Regions from separate parts of the Micromonospora sp. RTP1Z1 genome, predicted to be linked through region 1. Evidence: riboswitches for the same ligand, from Rfam matches in the RefSeq annotation. Region 1 holds a riboswitch; each other region holds the start of a gene.
The links. A riboswitch is a leader RNA that binds a small molecule or an ion and turns the genes downstream of it on or off. The one in region 1 is predicted to bind cyclic di-AMP.
Positions count from the first base shown of each region.

Region 2: another riboswitch for cyclic di-AMP. It lies ahead of SLP03_RS11480 (hypothetical protein); the one in region 1 lies ahead of SLP03_RS12110 (NlpC/P60 family protein).
Region 3: another riboswitch for cyclic di-AMP. It lies ahead of SLP03_RS00425 (C39 family peptidase); the one in region 1 lies ahead of SLP03_RS12110 (NlpC/P60 family protein).

Region 1 is NZ_JAPFQV010000018.1:78,958-85,472, forward strand. Features, by position in the region: gene SLP03_RS12105 (peptidoglycan recognition family protein) at 1-1,183, opposite strand, end outside; cyclic di-AMP (ydaO/yuaA leader) riboswitch at 1,418-1,553, shown strand; gene SLP03_RS12110 (NlpC/P60 family protein) at 1,615-2,601, shown strand; gene SLP03_RS12115 (hypothetical protein) at 2,999-3,265, shown strand; gene SLP03_RS12120 (IS30 family transposase) at 4,132-5,094, shown strand; gene SLP03_RS12125 (VOC family protein) at 5,170-5,526, shown strand; gene SLP03_RS12130 (class I SAM-dependent methyltransferase) at 5,952-6,515, opposite strand, start outside.
Region 2 is NZ_JAPFQV010000017.1:39,059-45,573, reverse strand. Features, by position in the region: gene SLP03_RS11500 (hypothetical protein) at 1-799, opposite strand, end outside; gene SLP03_RS11495 (hypothetical protein) at 979-1,413, opposite strand; gene SLP03_RS11490 (helix-turn-helix domain-containing protein) at 1,610-1,939, opposite strand; gene SLP03_RS11485 (carbonic anhydrase) at 2,168-2,839, shown strand; gene SLP03_RS11480 (hypothetical protein) at 2,918-3,940, opposite strand; cyclic di-AMP (ydaO/yuaA leader) riboswitch at 3,944-4,075, opposite strand; gene SLP03_RS11475 (YibE/F family protein) at 4,230-5,561, opposite strand; gene SLP03_RS11470 (metal-sensitive transcriptional regulator) at 5,680-5,979, opposite strand; gene SLP03_RS11465 (copper ion binding protein) at 6,092-6,301, shown strand; gene SLP03_RS11460 (hypothetical protein) at 6,337-6,515, shown strand, end outside.
Region 3 is NZ_JAPFQV010000001.1:86,211-92,725, forward strand. Features, by position in the region: gene SLP03_RS00415 (hypothetical protein) at 25-453, shown strand; gene SLP03_RS00420 (hypothetical protein) at 604-1,392, shown strand; cyclic di-AMP (ydaO/yuaA leader) riboswitch at 1,681-1,822, shown strand; gene SLP03_RS00425 (C39 family peptidase) at 2,054-2,878, shown strand; gene SLP03_RS00430 (alpha/beta fold hydrolase) at 2,993-3,514, shown strand; gene SLP03_RS00435 (hypothetical protein) at 3,524-3,745, shown strand; gene SLP03_RS00440 (CDP-glycerol glycerophosphotransferase family protein) at 3,771-5,486, opposite strand; gene SLP03_RS00445 (bifunctional cytidylyltransferase/SDR family oxidoreductase) at 5,517-6,515, opposite strand, start outside.

The sequences.
Region 1 (6,515 bases):
GGAACCGCAGCGCCAGGTGCCGGACCAGCTTGGCCGAGGTCCGGTACATCGCCTCGGTGTACCAGGTGCCGTGGCCGGCGAAGCCCTCGTGCTCGATGCCGATGGACTTGGCGTTGACGTACCAGTTGCCGGCGTGCCAGCCGACGTCCTTCGCCTTGATGTGCTGGGCCACGTAGCCGTCGACCGAGCGCAGCGTGTAGTGCCAGCCCAGGTAGGTCTTGGTCTGCACCAGCTTCACGCTGGGGCCGAAGTAGCCCTCGGTGTCGTGGATGACGATGTACTCGATCTTCTGCTGGGCCGGCCGGTCGCCGAGGTCGTGGTTGCCGTAGTCGCCCGGCTTCGGGCCGTACTGCTCGTACGGCGCGGGGATCCACTCGCAGGCGAGGCGGACCGGGCATTCCAGGCCGTCCGGCCGCTCGGCGCGGCGCAGCCCGAGCCGGTGCAGCCCGGACTCGTCGGGGGTCACCTCGCGGGCGGCGAGGGTGACCCGCTGGCCGTCGTCGGTGGTCCGGCTGGCGCCGACGCGGATCTGGTCGTACACCTCGTCGGCGAAGGCGGCGGCGGCATCCTCGGTGTCCGCGCCGGAGTACCGGGCCACCGCGCCGTACCAGGCCGCCGGGTCGCTGCCGGCGCCGACCGGCGCGGCCAGTTCCTTCTGGTACGACGCGAGCAGCGCCGCCCCGCCGCGGATGTTGGCGGTGGCGTCGGTGCGCAGCGTCTCCTCGGCTACGCCGGTGAGCGCGGCGGCGGCGTCGAGGGTCTGCAGGGACGCCGACGGCAGCAGGTCCCCGGTCGGCTCGGCCGCCGCGGCGGTGTCGACGACCAGAGGCCGGGACTCGTCGCCCCGGGGGTCCTCGTTCTCGTCGACGTGTGCGCTGGACGGCGTGGCGGCGACCTGTTCGGCGTCGGTCAGGTGCATCGGGCCGTAGCCGCCGCTGGTGCTGGGCTGGCCGGGATGGGTGTCCCAGCGGGACTCCAGGTACGACACGCCGAGCAGGACGTTCTCCGGCACGCCGTACTCGGCCGCGGCGGCGGCGTACTGCTGCTGGCGGTCGATGGGTTCGTCCGGTCCGGCGGTGAGGGGCTGCGCGGCGACCGGTCCGGCGGTGAGGAGGGCGGTGGCCGCCGCGATGGCGGCGGCGAGCAGGATCCGGCCGCGCGGCGGCACGGGTGAGAGGTGCATGGAACCTCCAGGTCAGGTGGGGGTAACTGCGTGCTCACCCTCGCCCCGGACATGGCTCCGGGTCAATACTTACCTGTCAATGATGTTGGATGAAAGTTTTCTTCAGCGGTTCCCCGCCCGTTCCGGGCATCGGGTACGGAGTGTCACGGCGTCGCGGGTTGCGGATCGATAACGGAGATCTCTACTCTGGTCAATCGTCGACCGGTGTGTGCATCGTCCAACCCGGGTGGTGACGGTCCGACACCGCCGAGTCGCCTCCGGGTGAGCCGGGGACCCAGGTATCTGGGGTGAATCCGCAGCACTGCGGTAGGGCGGCTCCCTTCCCGTCCGAACCCGTCAGCTAACCCGGTAGGCGGTCAGCGAAGAAGGAGAACGAAAGCCCGGTGGCATACCATGCCCCGCGGCCACCGTCGGTCCGGTCGACAGACCGGATGACGGCTCCGCCGCGTCCACGCTGGTCCCGCTTCACCACCGCCCTCGCCGCCCTGGCCGGCACCGCCGTCATCCTGACCGGCGGCGCCACGGCGGCCCATGCAGAACCGTCGGTCACCGAGATCGAGCGCCAGATCGACCAGGACTGGAACAAGCTCGAACCGATCATCGAGCAGCACAACGCCACCCGTCAGGACCTCGCCGTCAAGCGCAAGCAGGCGGACGCCCTGGCCAAGCAGATCGCCCCGTTGCAGCTCCAGGTCGACCTCGCCATGGGCCAGGTCGGCGGCCTCGCCGTCAACGCGTACAAGGGCGAAAGCATGTCGACGGTGAACGCGCTGCTGGGCAGCCGCTCGCCGGGCGACGTGGTCGCCAGCCTCGAACTGCTCGACCGCTTCGCCCACCGCCAGCAGCAGCAGGTGCGCAACGTCGTCGAACTCCGCGACGAGCTGGCCGCCAAGAAGAAGCCGTTGGACCAAATGGTCGCCCAGCTCACTCGGACCGAGGCCCAGCTCGCGGCGAAGAAAACGCAGATCAACGCCGAGATCGCCAAGCTGGACAAGCTCCGGCTCAAGGTCTACGGCAGCGGTGGCGGCGGCCCGCTGCGGCCCGCGCCCTGCCCGTCCGGCTATCCGGGCGGCCCCGCCGGGGTCGCGGTCAAGTTCGCCTGCGCCCAGATCGGCAAGATCTACGTCTGGGGCGCCGCCGGCCCGGACCACTACGACTGCTCCGGCCTGACCATGGCCGCCTGGGGCAAGGCCGGCGTCTCGCTGCCGCACAACGCCCGGCAGCAGCACGACGTCACCCGCCGGGTGAGCCGGAGCGAACTGCGCCCCGGTGACCTGGTCTTCTACTACAGCGACCTGCACCACGTCGGCATGTACGTCGGCGGCGGCTGGGTGGTGCACGCCTCCCAGTCCGGCAAGCCGATCACGATGAAACGCGTCGACGACGGCCAGATCAACAGCTACGGCCGACCGGGCTGATCCGCCGGAAGGGGCTCCCACGCGGCGGGGGCCCCTTCCGCCGTCAACGGGTCGGCCAGGTGCGCCAGAGATGCCATGCGGGCTTGGCTGTCACTGGTGGCGGTGGTCATCGTGCCTGTCACCTGCGGCGGGGGTGGTGAGGCGTGGGGGACATCGGTGGCCGGTCGCGAACCTGTGACGGCCTGGAGACGGCCTGGCGGTCGCGGAAACCGAACGCCAGGCCTGCTCCGCTGACCGCACTCGAAGCGCACTGTCAGCTTGGGAATTGTCGATGTCTGCCTGGCTACTGGCGTGACGGCCTGGTCTCGGCGGTCTCTCGTGGCCTCGGCTGGCCCGTGCTGTCCTCGCCCAATGGCACGCTAATGGCATGCCGGGCAGGACAAGTCATGATCTGTAGATGCTTGTTGCAGCGGGAGCCGAAGCGCAGCCGATGGAACTGGCGCTCTTCGCGCTGTTGGTCATCGTCCTTGGCCTCATCTCGGTTGGCCAGGGCTACGTGTATCGGCGGCGTCGGTCCCGAGGCAAGGATCCCCTCCTCCCTGCCTGGGCTCCGGGCGGCTGGTGGCCTCGCCATCCAACGGCAACTCTGCGCGCCGGCTGGGCAACGGCTGCGGTCGGCATCGCTCTGCTACTTCTCGCGGTGTACCGGCAGTTCTCGGCGTAGCTGGAGCTTGGACCCGGGAGCGCCAGTTTGGAAGGACGAAGATCACCGCGCCGAGATGCCCGAAACGCCTGCTGGCGGCAGGGGAGTGGGCCACGACTCACGCCCGCTCGTGCCCGTCCGGGACACCGACTACTGGCACGTGGCTGGCATGCCGCGACCGCCTGATCCGTAGCCTCGGCGGTGCTGTCCCAGTCGGTCCGGACCGGCGCTTGGCCCCTGGCACAGAGCCTGCTGGCGTCCTCGCCCGTGCGTCACAGTCCGAGGCCGTTGCTGTCAATCGCTGCTGTCAAGGCGGCCCGCCCTTGCCTCGACCTGGTTGCCAACCAGGCCCCCCGGGTAGAGGCAGATCTATGGACCCCCGGGACTTGTTCCAAGTGCTGTTGGGCATCGGCGGCCTGGCCCTAGCCGGCTACGGTCTTCGTCTACTACTGACGCGCCGCATGTCGCCTTTTGCCCAAAGGAGGTGGAGACGCCCGGTCGATGCAGGGATGTGGTTTCTCTGCGGTGGGCTCTCCTTCTTGTTACTCGCAGTGGGGTATCTCGGCCGACTCAGCGGCGCGTTCGGCCCCGCAACAGCGTGGACGCTGGCGGCCGTGGCGGTCGTGTTCCTCGCACTCGGCCTCCTCAGGTACCGGCCACGTGATAGCAGACGTGGCGAATCCCCGGACGTGACGTAGCCAGGCTCCAACGGCACCGCCAGTTTGGAAGAGCGTCCTCAGCCGACCGTGATGCCCGAAACGCCTGCAGCTGGTGGCCGCTCCAGTTGCGCCTAGTGTCCGCTCGTGCCGGCAGGTTCAGCCGGTCGTAGCATTTGATCTTGCCGGTTGGGTGGGGCAGGATGTGCCGCCGTGCGTGCAATGTTGACCTTGGCTGATCGGGAAGAGATATCCCGTGGCTTGGCCGAAGGCTTGGAGTACAAGCAGATCGGTGTGCTGATCGGCCGGGATCCGTCGGTGGTGTCGCGGGAGGTTGCCCGGCACGGCGGCCGGGCCGGGTACCGGGCCGCGGCGGCCGACGCGGCGGCGACGGTTGTCCGGTGTAGGCCGAAGACGTGGGCGGTCGAGCGGGCCCCGGGCCTGCGGGAGGTGGTACGCGAGCGTCTGCGGCTGGGTTGGTCGCCGGCGTCGATCGCGGGTCGGCTGGCGTTCGACTACCCCGACGATCAGGCTTACCGGGTGTCTCACGAGGCGATCTACCAGTGGGTGTACGCCCAGCCGGTGTCCACTCTGGCTCGGGAGTTGATCCGGCTACGCACCGGCCGCACCGCCCGTCGTGGCGGGTCTCGCCCCCAGCCTGCGCCGCGGATCCGTGAACCCCGCTACCTCGACGAACGCCCCGCCGAGGTCGAGGGTCGACAGGTCCCCGGGCACTGGGAAGGCGACCTGGTCATCGGCAAGGCAGGCAAGAGCGCGGTAGCGACGCTGGTCGAGCGCACCTCCCGGTTCGTGGTCCTGGTCCCGCTGACCGGCCGGGACGCCCTGACCGTCGGCGACGCGATCATCGCCGCCGCCGGGACCCTACCGCCACAGCTCGCCAGGTCGTTGACCTGGGACTGCGGGTCGGAGATGGCCGGCCACGCCCGGATCACCGCCGCCGGGCTGCCGGTGTACTTCGCCCGCCCGCACTCACCCTGGCAACGCGGCAGCAACGAGAACGCCAACCGGATCCTGCGCGAGTACTTCCCCAAGGGCGTCCCAATCACCTCCGACCCCAAATATCTGGCAATGGTGGCTTCCGAGATCAACGACCGACCCCGTAAGATCCACGATTGGAAGAAGCCCTCCGAGATATTCACCGAACTCGTCGAGGCAAATGCTTCCACCGGCTGAACCCGCCGCCCCCTGTGCGCCCCGGCTACTGGCCCACGGATGGCCCGCGCCGCGCCTTCGGGGTAAAAGAAGACCATGGGGATACGTCTCGGTAGTGTCGTGATCAATTGTTCCGATCTTGAGACCATGACGAAGTTCTGGGCCGCTGCGCTGGATCTCACTCCTGGTCCCGGCAGCGATGATGGCCGCTTCCGGGTATTGCGTGGGCCTCGGGTCAACGTCTCGCTACAGGTCGCAGCCAGTCCGGTCAGCGCCCGCGATCAAATGCACTTCGATCTCTACAGCGACGACCAAGAGGGTGAGGTGCAACGCCTCGTCGGACTCGGTGCCAGTTACGTACGGCACGACGACGATCCGAGGGACCCCTACGTCGTGCTTGCCGACCCCGAAGGCAACGAATTCTGCGTGTGCGCCAGAACGACGATCGATTGAGGTGGGTCCCGTCGTAGGTGGGCAGTGCCTGATCCGATGAGCGGATCTCCTCGTCGGGGAGGCTGGTAGCCCTTGTGGTGCCCGGCGAGGTGATCCGCGGCTGATCTCTGAGGAGGGTCGGGGTTTGGGGCGGAGCCCCGAGGTCTTTTGATCGTCCCCACGTGTGGCCGGCCGGCCCGGCCGATGCCGGCCGGAGGTCGCCAGCAGGCCGGGGCCGGGCCGGCGCCGCCTTGATCCTCTAAGAGGCCAATTCGGCAGTGGCCACTCATCACGCCCCGCCGCCAGATGTCGAGGAATCTGGCTGCTGTCCGCGTCCTAGGTCAACCGTCAAGCATGTGGTGGGACTAGGCCGTGTTTCAAAGATGGGTTCGGTGTGAGGAATGGCTTTGACCTGCCGACGAACACAGCCCATGGACGGTGCTCCGTTATTCGAGGTCCGGACGGTGCAGCGTCAGCGATTGGAACCGGTGGCCGCGGCCGACGTCTACGGGGTGGAAGCCCACGACGTCGAACGACGCGGCGGCGAAGCCGAGCAGCTGCTCGTCGGTGCGAAACGAGAAGAAGCGCGGCGGCTCGTGCTGGTCGTCGCTGATGGGACCTTCGGCGCTCTCGTTGCCTCCGTACACGCCGACGAAGAACAGCCCGCCGGGGCGCAGGATCGCCCGGATCGCCGCGAGTACCGCGGGCAGGTCGTGGTTGGGCACGTGCAGCAGGCAGTTCATCGCGAACACCGCGTCGAACGAGCCAACCGGGAAATCCAGGTGCAAAAAGTCCATGACATAGGCCTCGATGCCCTTGGCCCGACAGAGCTCGACCATCACCGGCGAGAGGTCGGACGCGACGACGGCAAAGCCCTCCTGCTGGAAGTAGACGCTGTCCTGTCCGGTACCGGCGCCGATCTCCAGCAGCCGCGCGCCCGGCGCCAGCCGGTCACGGAACGCCTGCCGTTCCGCTAGCTTCCACGGCTCCTTGGTGAGCGCGTCACGCGA
Region 2 (6,515 bases), on a different contig from region 1:
GGGCCACGGTCGCGGTCTCCCGGGTGGTCTCCGCCGCCGCCCGGGCCACCGGCGCGGACTCCCGGGTGGTGATCGCACCGCTCAGGTCCATGGTGGAGAGCAACGACTGCACCTCGGGTGCCCGGCCGGTCGCCGTGTACGCCTCGTCGCGGAGGCTGCGGGCGGAGGCGGCCGCCAGCTCGGCGGCCCGCCAGGCGGCCTGCTCCCGCTCCCGGGCGGCCCGCTGCCCGGTGAGCAGGTTCTCCCGGACCAGCCGCTTCAGCAGCAGCTCCTGCTCCACCGGGTGCCGGCTCGGGTCCCAGCCGCGGTGGCCCAGGATGTCGCTGAGCTGCTCCACCGTGATCTCCTGCCGCCACTGGCCGTCGAGCGCCGCCCGGTGCAGCCAGCGCTCCCGGTCCACGTACTCGGCGGGCGTCCGGGCGGTACGCGGCAGCGGCAGCGCGGCGGCGGCCGCCAACCGGCGGACGTCCTCCTCCGCCACCTCGTACGCCCGCCACGCCTCCTCGGCCTCCTCCTGGGCGGCCAGCCACCCGGCGCGTCGCCGCCCGGCGGTGGCCGCCGCGCCCTTCGCGGCCACCCCAACCTCCTGCGCGTAGCGGGCCCGTTCGCGAGCCTCCTCGGCCAGCTCGAAGCTGCTCGGCATCGCGGCCTCGCTGATCCGGTCGCCCAACACCGACCGGAAACGGTCCGGGCGCACGATCAGCGCGGCGACGGCGATCGTCGCCACGGCGAGCAGGGCCAGCCAGATCCCGGCGGCCTGGGGAACGTCCGGCAGGACGGTGGAGAAGACGGTCTGCATTACCAGCACCTCTGGTGGAACGGTTGGATCGGACGGTCGTGGCCCTGACGACGGGCGGAGGGTGTGCAAACGCGGCGCGACGGTGGCGCGGAACGATCCGCGGGACGTACCCGGTCGGGTCGGCGGGGTTCGCGGCGCGGCGGGGAATCGGCGGGCCCGCGCGGTGGCGGCCGGCCGGATCAGATGCGCGGGGGACCGCGCCGGCCGACGGCGTCCCGGCCGGGGTCGGCGCAGGCCGGGCCGGCCGCGGCGACCGGCCGGGTGGCGGACGTGCACCGGACCGACTCGGAGCGGGCCCCGGCCGGGCGCCCGCTCGGCGTGCCGGTCACCCGCTCGGCGGCGGTGACCCCGCTCAGGGCGACGGTGACCCGCTCGGCGGCGGAGCCGGGCCGCTGATCGGCGGACGCCAGGGCGACGGAAGCCGGGGAGACCCAGAACGCGGCCGGCCGACCGGACTCCCCAACCGGCCGGGGCAGCTCCGCGAAGGCGGGGCCGGCGGTCGTGCCGCCGAGCCCGACGACGAGCACCAGGGCCGTCACCGCCAGACGGGTCAGCTCCCGCAGGGTGCGCAGCGTCGCGGCCCAGAGGTGCGGGGCGAACGCTACGGGCAGCATCACCTCAACCTATCGGTCAGGTCCGTCTCATGCATCTCGACGATCTCCCGGTCGAGGTGACCCGTCCCACGGATGCGCTGACGTCCCCACCCTCACCCCAGGCCATCTCGTCCTCGGTCAGCCAGGTCAGCCGCTCGTCCGACTCTCCACATCGGGCTCGCCGCGCCCGTCGAGAACGCCGTTGCGGCGGCCGGGGTCAGGAGCCGGTGGCGGGTTCGGCGGCGAAGAGGGCGAGCAGGGCGCCGACCTGCTGGTCGGCCTCGGCTGGGTGTCGGAAGTGGCCGCTCGGGTTGACCGTGTACTCGTTGCGCCGCCCCACCCGGGTGCGGCTCAGGTAGCCGCCCGCCTCGAGGTCGGCCACGATGGCCTGTGCGGCCCGCTCGGTCACCCCCACCTCGTCGGCGACGTCGCGCAGCCGGGCGGTGGGGTTGCGCGCGATGGCCAGCAGCACGTGCCCGTGGTTGGTGAGAAACGTCCAGTTCCGGCTGCTCCCGTTCTGGCCTGCTGTCGTCGCCATGTGCGTCATCGTATGGCCCTTCGTTCGCGTTTCCGGCCCTGCCCTCGCCGGGGCGGCGTCGGGCCGTCCCGGCAGCGGTGGCGCGCCGGTCCCGTGGTCAAGTCTCGCTCAATGTATGAAATCCGTATCACGTAAATCTTGACGTATCTTTGGCTGCGTGTGACGGTTGGTGGCGAGGCGGCCTGCGCCGCCGGCCCGGCTGACCAGGTCGTTCCGCGCGAGGACGAGGTGAGGGAATTGACCCCGACCACTCCCGAGCAGGCGCTCGTCGAGCTGAACGCCGGAAACCGACGTTTCGTCACCGGCGTTCCGCGCCACCCCAACCAGGACGCCGGCCACCGCGCGGCGGTCGCCGACGGTCAGCACCCCTTCGCGGTGATCGTCGGCTGCTCCGACTCCCGCCTCGCCGCGGAGATCATCTTCGATCGCGGTCTGGGCGACCTCTTCGTGGTCCGGACCGCCGGCCACACGGTCGGTCCCGAGGTGCTCGGCAGCGTCGAGTACGCCGTTACGGTGCTCGGCACGCCGTTGGTGCTGGTGCTCGGGCACGACTCCTGCGGCGCAGTGCAGGCCGCCCGGGAGGCGGTCACCACCGGCCGGCTCCCCGCCGGGCACCTCGGCGCGTTGATCGACGCCGTGGTGCCCAGCCTGCGCCGGGCCGCGGCGCAGGGCGTAGAGGAGATCGACGGCATCGTGGACATCCACATCGCGCAGACCGTCGAGGCGCTGCTGGCCAATTCCGCCGTCCTGGCCAGCGAGGTGGCCGCCGGGCGGTGCGCGGTGGTCGGCATGTCGTACCAGCTCAGCGCCGGTCAGGTGCGGACGGTGACCACGGTCCCGGCGGGTGCGGTGACTCTGCCGCCGCCCGCGCAGCCCGGCCGCGCCGCGCGTGCCGCCGTCGGCGGCTGACCCCGACCACCCACGACAACGGCCGAAGGGCCGCCCCGCGGGTCGCGGGGCGGCCCCTCGGCCGGGGTACGTCGTCGGTCAGAGCAGCGACATGTGCACGTGGTCGGTGTGGTTGGAGGGCCCGCTGTAGGACTTCCAGCCGGTCGCCGGGAACCAGATCTGCCGGTTCCAGATCACGTAGTAGATGCCGAGCTGGTCCGCGTTGCGGATCAGGAAGGCGGCGACGTTGTTGCCGTACATCCGGGTGTCGTTGTTGTGCCAGGGGGCGAACCCGCTGTTCTGCAACGACCAGTCACAGGCCCGGCCCTTCGGGTGCTCCCACGGCCCGCCGGACCGGTAACAGCCGACGAAGCGGTTGAAGCCCGCCCGCTTGACCTCCTTGTACGCGTGCAGTGTGCGCGGCGTGATGCAGCCGGAGGTGGTGGGGTCGTTCTCGCTGCAGGACTCGGGCTTCCAGTCCCCGTCCGCGGTGCGACCGGGACCGATCCGGGCGACCGGTGAGGTGGCCGAGACCAGACCGCCAGTGAAGCCCTTCCCGCCGACCAGGGCGAGCGCCTTCTCCGTCTCGACCTTCTCCCGGGCCATCGCGTTCGTCAGCGTCTGCTGCGCGCGCACCTCGGCGTCGAGCGCCAGCTTGGCCTGCTCGGCGCGGGTCTTGATCGTGTTGACCTCGGCGAGTTTCTGCGCGTTGACCATGTTCAGCTCGTCGAGCGCGGCGGCCCGCCGGACGAACGAGTCCGGGGTGTTGCTCTCCAGCAGCATGGCGACCGCGCCGATCCGGCCGGTCCGGTACGACTGCGCCGCGATCTGGGTCACCTGTGGGCGCAGGGCGTCCAGTTGGCTCTGCGCCCCGCGTACCTCCGCGGCGCGCTGGAGCTGGCGTTGCTTCGACTTCGCCAGCTTGGTCTTCGCCTGGACGTAGTTGCGGTTGGCGGCCTCGATGGCGTCGGTGATGAGCGGCTTCTCGGCGTCCTCCTCGTGCCCCGAGGGGGTGGGAGGTGTCGTCGGCGCCGCGATCGCCGGGGCGGGGCCGACGACGATGGCGAACGCGGTGAGCACGGCCACCACGGGTGTCAACCAGCGGCGCAGAGGTGCCGTCACAGTGTTCCCTTCCATCGACCGCCGACCGAGTTAGCTGACGGGTTCGGGACGGAAGTGGCCCCTACCGCTCGCGCGGATTCACCCCATGTACCTGGTTCCCCGGCTCGCCGTGCGGCGATTGGGCGGCGGTACCGCAGGCGCCGCTGCGCGCCTTCGGCGGTGACCGGCAGCGAGGTTACCCGAGAGTGCTCCCGAGGATCTACGTCCGGAAGCCGACTAAAAGTGGTAATCCGGCGTGCCGCTCCGTGACCAGCATCGCGTTTGGCGCGGGCGGTCACGCTGCGCAGTTTCACCATGCGGTGTCCGTGCTCCTTTCCGGTCCGGCCCAGCCGTCGGGGGCGCCCGGTGCGGCGCCGGTGCGTCGTGCGCTGAGCGCCGCAAGCGCGGCGGCGGGTTCCGCGCGGGGACGGGACGCCGGCGCGGCGGACCCCGCCGCCGCGCCCCGACCGGCGGTGGTCACCAGGGCGGCCAGACCGGTGGTGAGGGGGACGGCGGCGATCAGCCCGATCGTGGCCACCGCGCTGCGGACGATCTCCTGCGCCATGAACTCGCTGGTGAGGATCTCGCTCACCGCTCGCGAGTCGGCGACGAGCAGGAGCAGCAACGGCAGCGAGGCGCCCGCGTACGCCAGCACGATGGTGTTGACCGTGGAGGCGATGTGCGCCCGGCCGACCCGGGTGGCCGCCCGGTACAGCTGCAACCGGGACAGCCCCGGGTTCGCGTGCGCCAGTTCGGTGACGGTGGCCGCCTGGGTGACCGTCACGTCGTCCAGCACGCCCAGCGAGCCGATGACGATGCCGGCCAGCAGCAGCCCGTGCAGGTCGACGTCGTGCTGGAACATCGACAGGGTGGTGGCGTCCTCGCTGCCGAACCCGGTCAGGTGGGTGGCCGCGGTGGCGAGCGTGCCGAGAATGCCGGTCAGCACCAGGCTGCCGAGGGTGCCGAGGACCGCCACCGAGGTCTGCGCGGTGATCCCGTGGGTCAGGTACAGCACCACGAACATGATCAGCGCCGAGCCGACGATCGCCACCAGCAGCGGCGGCTGGCCGGCGCCGATCCCCGGCAGCACGAAGCCGAGCAGGATCGCGAAGCTCGCGGCCAGGCCGCCCAGCGCGGCCAGCCCCCGCCAGCGGCCGAATGCGACGATGGCGACGGCGAAGAGCGCCGCCAGCCAGATCAGCGGCTTGCCCCGCTGGTGCTCGGCGATGTTGTAGCTCTTCGTGGCGGGATCGGCCGGATCCACCAACTCCACCAGGATGATCCGGTCGCCGACCTCGACCGTGGGCGCGCCGGGGCCGGCGGGGATCGGCGTCTCCACCTGGCGGCCGGCGTCCGGGCCCTGTTCGACCGCGACGCCGACCCTGCCGCAGGGCCCGGTCGAGCCGCCCGGGGTGCCCTCCGGCACCTCCGCCGCAGGCGGGCACGGCTCGGTCACCACCCGGCTCACCGTGCCGTGGTACCGCGGCACGTCCGCGGCCCGGTCCGGTGCCGGGGTGTCCCGGGGCCAGAGCACCAGGGCGGCGAGCACGGTGAGGACGAACAGCGGGACCACCGTCCCGACGAGGATCCGTCGTACCCGCGGCGGGGCGGACGGAGCGGGACCGCTGTGGTCGGCGCCCATGGTGTGTCTCCCAACGATGCTCACGGCGGAGTACGTGTCCCCGGGCCGGTCGGTTCACCGGACCGGCGGGGGGCGCCCGCGGCGCGGCGGTCGCCGCGGCCGTCGTCGGGAATGCTAGTCAGCCGCGCTTCATCAGCCGGCCGACGGCGGCCATCATCTCGCTGGCCATCTCGTCGGCCCGGCCCTCGGCGGCGCCCTCGTGCATGCAGTGCCGGGCGTGGCCGTCGAGCAGGCCGAGCGCCACCTTGTCGAGGGCGGCCTGGATGGCGGAGATCTGGGTGAGCACGTCGATGCAGTAGCGGTCGTCGTCGACCATCTTCTCGATGCCGCGGACCTGGCCCTCGATGCGGCGGAGCCGTGCGAGGAGCTGGTCCTTGCTGGCGGTGTAGCCCCGGGTCGGGGTCGTCGGTGCGGTCATGACGCCCAGGATAGCGTACCCCTCGGGGGTATGGTACGGTGCTGATCTGCTGATACCCCAAGGGGGTACCGGTAATGCGAGATAGCATGGGACCGGCGGAAGGGGAGTTGCGATGGTCACCACCACCTACCAGGTGCAGGGCATGACCTGCGGGCACTGCGTCAACTCGGTGAGCGCCGAGGTCGGCGCGATCCCGGGCGTCAGCGACGTCCAGGTCGACCTGGCCTCCGGCCGGGTCAGCGTCACCAGCGAGAGCCCGTTGGACACGGACACCGTCCGCGCCGCCATGGACGAGGCCGGCTACGACCTCGTCGGGGCGTGACGGGTCCGCGGACCCTAAGGAACCGAGGTATCACGATGAACACGGCGACGAAGCTGAGTGGCTTCGCCCTCGGCCTCGCGGCGGTGTTCGGCGCGGCGTACGGGGTCGGCCAGGTGGCCGGCCCTGACACCCCCGCCGTCGCGACCCGCCACGACGCCGCCAACGCCGGTCACGCCGACGGTGACCACGCGACCGGCGCCGCCCCCACCAGCCA
Region 3 (6,515 bases), on a different contig from region 1:
CGGCGTCGGCGGTAACGTGGCACCGTGCTTCCGGTCGCACTCACCTGTCCCCTGTGGTGGGTGGCGCGCTGGACCGCCCGCATGCTGGCCAGGCTCGCCGTCGCCGTCGCCTGCTCGCTCGGCGCCGCCGCCCTGCCCGTCGGCGCGGCCGCTGCCGCTCACGGAGCCCCGGTCGCCGATGTCACCTTCGCCGTACCGGGATCCTCCTGGTCCACGACCCCGCCGGCCCTCGTCGGGGCCCGTGCCGCTTCCGAGTCCGACGCCGCCGGCCCGGCCCTGACCGGCTCGGCGGCCCTCGACCTCGTTACCGGGACCGGCCAGCCGGCCCTGCCGGTCGGCATCGCCTCCCCGCCGGCGGCGCCGCGTACCGCGGTGGTCCCGGTCTCCGGGGAGCGCGCCCCGGTCGGCCTCACCCCGGCGGCCCTCGGCTCGCGGGCCCCGCCGGCGCGCTGATCGAACGGCGGGCCGCGCCCGCAGCCGCTCTCCACGAACCTCACCCCCGCACCCGCCCGTCGGCGGCCCGGTGGCGCCCGTTCCGGTCGCGCCCCGCCGCGCCGGGGCGTGCGGACCCCTCCGCCACATCGCTCCCGTGAGGTGCCGACCATGCGAACCGTTCTCTACCAGTTCCTGATCGAGGTTCCGCAGGCCGCCGCCATCTGGTCGGCCCTGCTCCTGCTCCCCCTGGCCCTGCTCGCCGCGCTGGTCGCCCGTCCGGAGCGGGAGGCCACGTCCGACGCCGAGCCGGTTCCCGACCCGGCCGTCGAGGAGGCGGCCCGCCTCGCCGACCTGCGCCGGTACGCCGACGAGGTGGCGGTCGCCGCCGCCGGCGCCGCGCAGACCGCGCGTCGACGGCGGGAACAGTGGCTGCGGGCCCAGGGCGAGGTCGACCGGGCCTGGCGGGCGTACGACGAGGCGGAGAGCGCCGCCCGTCGGTTCGCCGGCGCCGCCGCGCTGCCCGCGCCGCGTACCCCGCGGACCCCGGCCGAGTACGCCGCCCGGGAGCGATGGCTGCACCACGCCGCGATGGTGGCGCACTGGCGGGGTGAGCTGTCGGCGCGGCAGCTCGCCGATGTCCTCGCGGACCGGCACGGGTGGGACCCGCGCCGGCACCCGGCGGAGCAGGAGATCGTCCTCGCCCGGGCGGTACGCGACGGCCGGCTGGCCGGCTACCGCACGGCGGCCGAGCGGGAGCAACGGGCCTGGCGGGACGCCGAGCTGGCGGCCGAGGCGGCCCGCGCCCTCACCGCCGAGGCGTACGCCGCCGCGGCGGCGCTGCGCCCCGGCCCGGCCCCGGTACGCCGCTCGGAGGCGGTGACCCAGACCCGCACCCCGGTGGTGGCCGGCACCGCCCCGACCGGCCCGGCGCGTTGGCGGCCGGCGCGGGTTGGCTGAATCGTGACCTCAAATTCGGTGAGCCGGGTCACCCGATCCGGGAAACGGTCATCCGGAGCAGCTCGGGCCACCGACCCCCGCAATTCCGGGTCGCTCGCGACCCGATGTCCGATTGTCGCCCGACGGTTCCGTGATAACTGCTCGTCCCATTGAGTGACGTCAGTGACGTGCTGTTCCGGTCAGAGTAACGATGACCGAGGTTTAAGCAGGTGGGACGGCTTGGCAGGGCGGCTACCCATCGGTAGTCTCGTCGCGTCCGGTGCGGTTTTCGATCGCAAGAGGCGACGCCGCGCCGACCCGCTCAATCGTGATCTTACGAACCGGGGACCCAGTGCACGTCCGGGGTGAATCCGCGAGCCTCGGCCCGCGGTAGGGCGATCTTCCCGCCCGAATCCGTCAGCTAACCCGGTAGGCGGTGTCGGAAGGAGTTTCTTCCTCGTGCAACCCGATCCCATTCCCCGCTCGTCCCCCCGCCTCCACGGCGCCGCGGTGCCGTCGCTCGCCTGACCGGCGAGCCGATCCCGGCATCCGCCCTGCCGCCCGGTTGACCGGGCGCGCCCCCTACCCAGCGGCCCAGCCCGCCCACGATCCGTCGTCGCGCGTGAGTTCCTCCGCGCGTCGGGCTGGCGTGTGCCGCTCCCGCCCCCCGTGGAGGACCAACGTGAAGCATCACCTGAAGCGGCAGCTGCGGCGTCTCGCCACCGAGCGCCCGTACCAGATCGTCGCCGGCTCCGCCGCCGCGCTCGTGCTGGCCTCCGGCACCGGCGCCCTGCTCGCCAACACCGACGACGCGCCCGTCCGCGAGCAGACCACCACCGTCGCCGTCGCCGAGCTGGCCCCGCGCCTCGGCGAGGTGGCCACCCGTAACCAGCAGCGGATCGCCGCCTCCCCGTCGACCTCGCCCAGCCCCAAGCCGTCGGCGAAGGCGACCTCGGCCAAGCCGGACCCGGACCTGACCCGCAAGGCCGCGCCGAAGCCGCCGTCGACGAAGGTCCTGGACTACACCTACGAGGCGCAGACCGCCTACTGGAACTGCGGCCCGGCCGCGGTCCGGAACGCGCTCAGCGCGAGCGGCGTCGAGACCACCCAGGACGCGATGGTCGCCCCGCTCGGCGCCACCGAGAACGGCACCAACTCCGCCGAGGACACCACCCGCGGGCTCAACCAGATGGTCAAGGGCAACCCGTACCGGACGCACATGATCCCGGGTGCGGCCACCCCGGCCCAGATGGACGAGCTCCAGGCCGACGTGGTGAAGGCGATCACCGACGGGCGGGGCGTCGTCGCCAACATCGCGGGCGACGCCACCGACACCGACGGCGGCTGGCACTCCTTCCCGGGCGGCCACTACATCGCCGTGGTCGGCTACAAGAACGACGGTCGGACCGTGCGGATCGCCGACTCGGCGAACCCGTCGCTGCCGGGGTACTGGGTCAGCACCATCGACCTGGCGAACTGGATGGCCACCCGCGGCTACTCCGCCTGATCCACCCGCTCCACCCGTCGGGCCCCCGCGCACGAGCCCGACGTCGTATGCCCGACGGACCGGCCCGCCGTCGGCTCTCGCGCGTCGTGTCCGAGCGGTGGCACACTGCGCCGTATGGGCGACGAGACGGGTATCCGCCAGCTGTTGCTGCTGCACGGCCTCGGCGCCACCGGCGAGGTGTGGCTGCCCTGGGCGCCGCTGCTGGAGCGCCGGTGGGCGGGGCGTTGGCTCGCCCCCGACCTGGCCGGGCACGGGTGGTCGCCGCCGCTGCCGGCCTACACCTTCGCGGCACTGGCCCGCCGGGTGGTGGAGGGTCTGGGACCGGTCGCGGACCGGCTGGGGCCGCGGGACCGGCTCGTGGTGCTCGGGCACTCGCTCGGCGGGGTGGTGGCGTTGGCGCTGGCCGCGCGGCACCTCGGCCTGCCCGTCGACGCGGTGGTCGGGCTCGGCGTGAAGGCGGTCTGGTCTCCCGCCGAGCTGGACAAGGCCCGGGAACTGGCCGAGCGGCCGGTGACCTGGTTCGCCAGCCGGGACGAGGCCGCCCGCCGCTACCTGCGCGTCTCCGGCCTCGCCGGCCTCTTCGCCCCGGACCACCCGGTGGTCGACGCCGGGCTGCGCCGGGAGGACGGCCGTTGACGGCTGGCGATGGATCCGGCCGCGTTCGGGGTGGGGGAGCCGCCGCTGCCGGCCCTGCTCACGGCGACGGACGTGCCGGTGCTGCTGGCCCGGGGCGAGCAGGACCCGATGGTGACCGACGCTCAGCTCAAGGAGTTCGGCGTCCCGGTGGCCACCTTGCCCGGCGTCGGGCACAACGCCCACATCGAGGACCCGGAGGCCGTCCTCGCCCTCCTCGACCCGTTCCGCTGACGCCCGCCTCCCGGCGGGGTGCCGGTCAGGGCGTGGCGGACAGGGACGACTCGTCCTGGGCGACGGCGTCCGCGGCCCGGGGCGCCGGCAGGTTCCAGTCCGGTTCGAGCTGCCGGCGGGCGGCGTCGAGGAATGCCTCCGCGTACGAGTCGGCCGGGAAATCGCCCAGGTAGCGACTCCGGGTGGCCCAGCGGTCCCCCGCCTTCGGGTCGGTGTCGAGCAGTCGGGTCAGCACCTCGTCCACGTTGGACATGTCGCGGCGCAGCACGTAACCGGAACCGGCCAGCGGGAACCGCTCGACGAAGTGCTCGCCGTCGACGCCCATGTCGGTCACCGCGTACGGCTTGCCGGAGTAGAGGTAGTCGGAGATGACCCCGGAGACGTCCGAGACCAGCGCGTCGGAGCGGTTGACGCACTCGGTCAGGGTCAGCTCGCGGGCGGCCGCCGCGCCCCACAGGTGCGCCCGGCCGGTCTTCGCCCGGTCGGCGGCGAGCAGTTCCGTCAGCCGGGCCAACTGCCGGGCCGAGGTCGGGTTCTGCGCGGTGTACGGGTGGGTCCGCAGGATCACCGTGGCACCTCGGTCGAGCAGCCGACGGATCACCGTCTCGGCCACCGGCAGGGAGCAGTAGTTCGCGTCGGCGTGGTGCCCGGTCCAGGTCGGGGTGTAGAGGACCGTCGCGGCGGCCACGCCGCGCGCCGGCTCCCGGCGTACCTCGATCGCCTCCACCTGGGGGCGGCCGACCACGACGAACTTCTCCGCGGGGATCTCCACGCCGGCCCGGGCGTACCGGTCGATCGCCGCCGGCCCGGCCACGAAGATCCGGTCGAAGATCGCCGAGACCGGGTTGGCGCTGGGGGCCTTGTCGCTGTCGCCGTGGTGCAGCTGCACGTGGGTGAGCTGGGAGAAGCGGACGCAGTGGCTGTTCTTCGCGCCGTGGTTGACGTAGAACGCCGCCCGCAGGCTCGGCACCAGCGCCTCGTCCAGCGTCTTCAGCGTCGGGCAGAACACCACCGGGGCGCGGGTGGCGGCGGCGATGGTCGGCAGGAACTCCGGCTCGCGCAACACCACCAGGAACGGCCGGCCGATCCGTTCCAGGTAGGGCAGCCACATGGTGACCTGGTACTCCGACCCGGGCGGGGCGGAGAAGTAGAGCACGAACTCGGGCTGGTGGCGGCGCAGCGCCCGGCCCACCGGCCCACCACCGGCCGGCGGCCGGAACCGCCGCCGGGCCAGGTCCAGGCCGACCGCCGCGCAGCCGGCCCCGACCAGCAGGGCGGCCACCAGCGGCACCCACGCGGGCAGGGCGAGACCGGCGCCGACCGCGACGAGCCCGAGCAGCGCCAGCAGCGCGTCGCCGAGCCGCTCCGCGACCAGCGGCGTCCAGGTGCGCACCGGCAGGTTGGCGGCGCGGATCTCCAGGGCGCCCGCGGTGCGCAGTGGCCCGACCAGCAGGACCAGGCCGAGCAGGACCAGCGCGGTGGCGGCCAGCGCCGGGTCGAAGCCGTCGTCGAGCCGGCGGGCGTACCCGACCAGGATGCCCGCGGCGACCAGCACCGACTCGGCGACGCCGTCGGCACCCGGCCGGATCCGGCGTTCCACCGCGGCGGCGGCGAGCGCGGCCACCGCGATCGCCAGCCCCCACCCGGTCGCCCCGGTGAGCGCCACGACGAGGAACGCCAGCACCGCCAGCCCGGTGGTCAGCACCCGGGCGAGCAGTTTCCGGACCAGGTCACCACGCATGTCGGTCGTCCGTTCGCTGGTTGCGGTGGGTCAGGCGTCGACGTCGGCGGGAAGCTGCTCGGACGGGTGCGCACCCGGCTGGGCGGGCACCGCCGCGACCTGCTCGCCGGGCGCCCGGCGGACGTCGATGACCTGGCCGGTCAGGTCGGAGATCAGCACGTCCAGCGACGCCTGGGCGACCGCCTCGGAGGTGAGCAGGGTGTGCTCCGGCTCCTCGCCGAACGCCTTCGTCCGCATCGGGGTCGCGGTCCGCTCCGGGTTGACGCAGTTGACCCGTACGCCGAACTCCGCCCACTCGTCGGCGAGCGCCTGGGTCAGGTTGACCAGCGCGGCCTTGGTGGCCGAGTAGAGCGCGTACCGGGCCCGGCCCCGGGTGTACGAGCTGGACGTGTAGAGCAGCAGCTGACCCTTGGTCTGCTGGAGGTACGGCAGCGACTGCCGGGCGATGGTGACCGGGCCGACGAAGTTGACGTGCAGGAGGCGGTCCATCGTCTCCTCGTCCATCTCGGCGAGGGCGCCCTTCTCCAGGATGCCGGCGGTGACCACCACGTGGTCGATCCGGCCGGTGGCGTCGAAGGCGGTCTTCAGCGCGGCCGCCACGTCCTCGGCCCGTTCCACGTGGGTGCCGGTGGTGGAGCGGCTGAACGGGAAGACCTGGGCGCCGTAGCTCCGGGCCAGCTCGGTGAGGTCGTGGCCGATGCCGTAGCTGCCGCCGAAGACCACGATGGTCCGGCCGGTCAGCTCCTCGGTGTAGCTGCGGTGGTCGGTGAGCCGGGGCGCCTGCGCGGCGGCGAGCTGGAAGAGCTTGTCCGCCAGGTGCACGTCGACCGGGTGGGTGACCTTGATGTTCTCGTCCGCGCCGTCGATCACCTTGATCGGGGTGCCGGGCAGGTAGCGCAGCACCACGCCGCAGTCGTCGGTGGCGGCGAAGTCGGGGTCGCCCTCGGCCCGCCGGTACGCCTCCCGAATGCTGCCGGAGCGGAACGCCTGCGGGGTCTGCCCGCGGCGCAGGGTGGCGCGGGCCGGGAT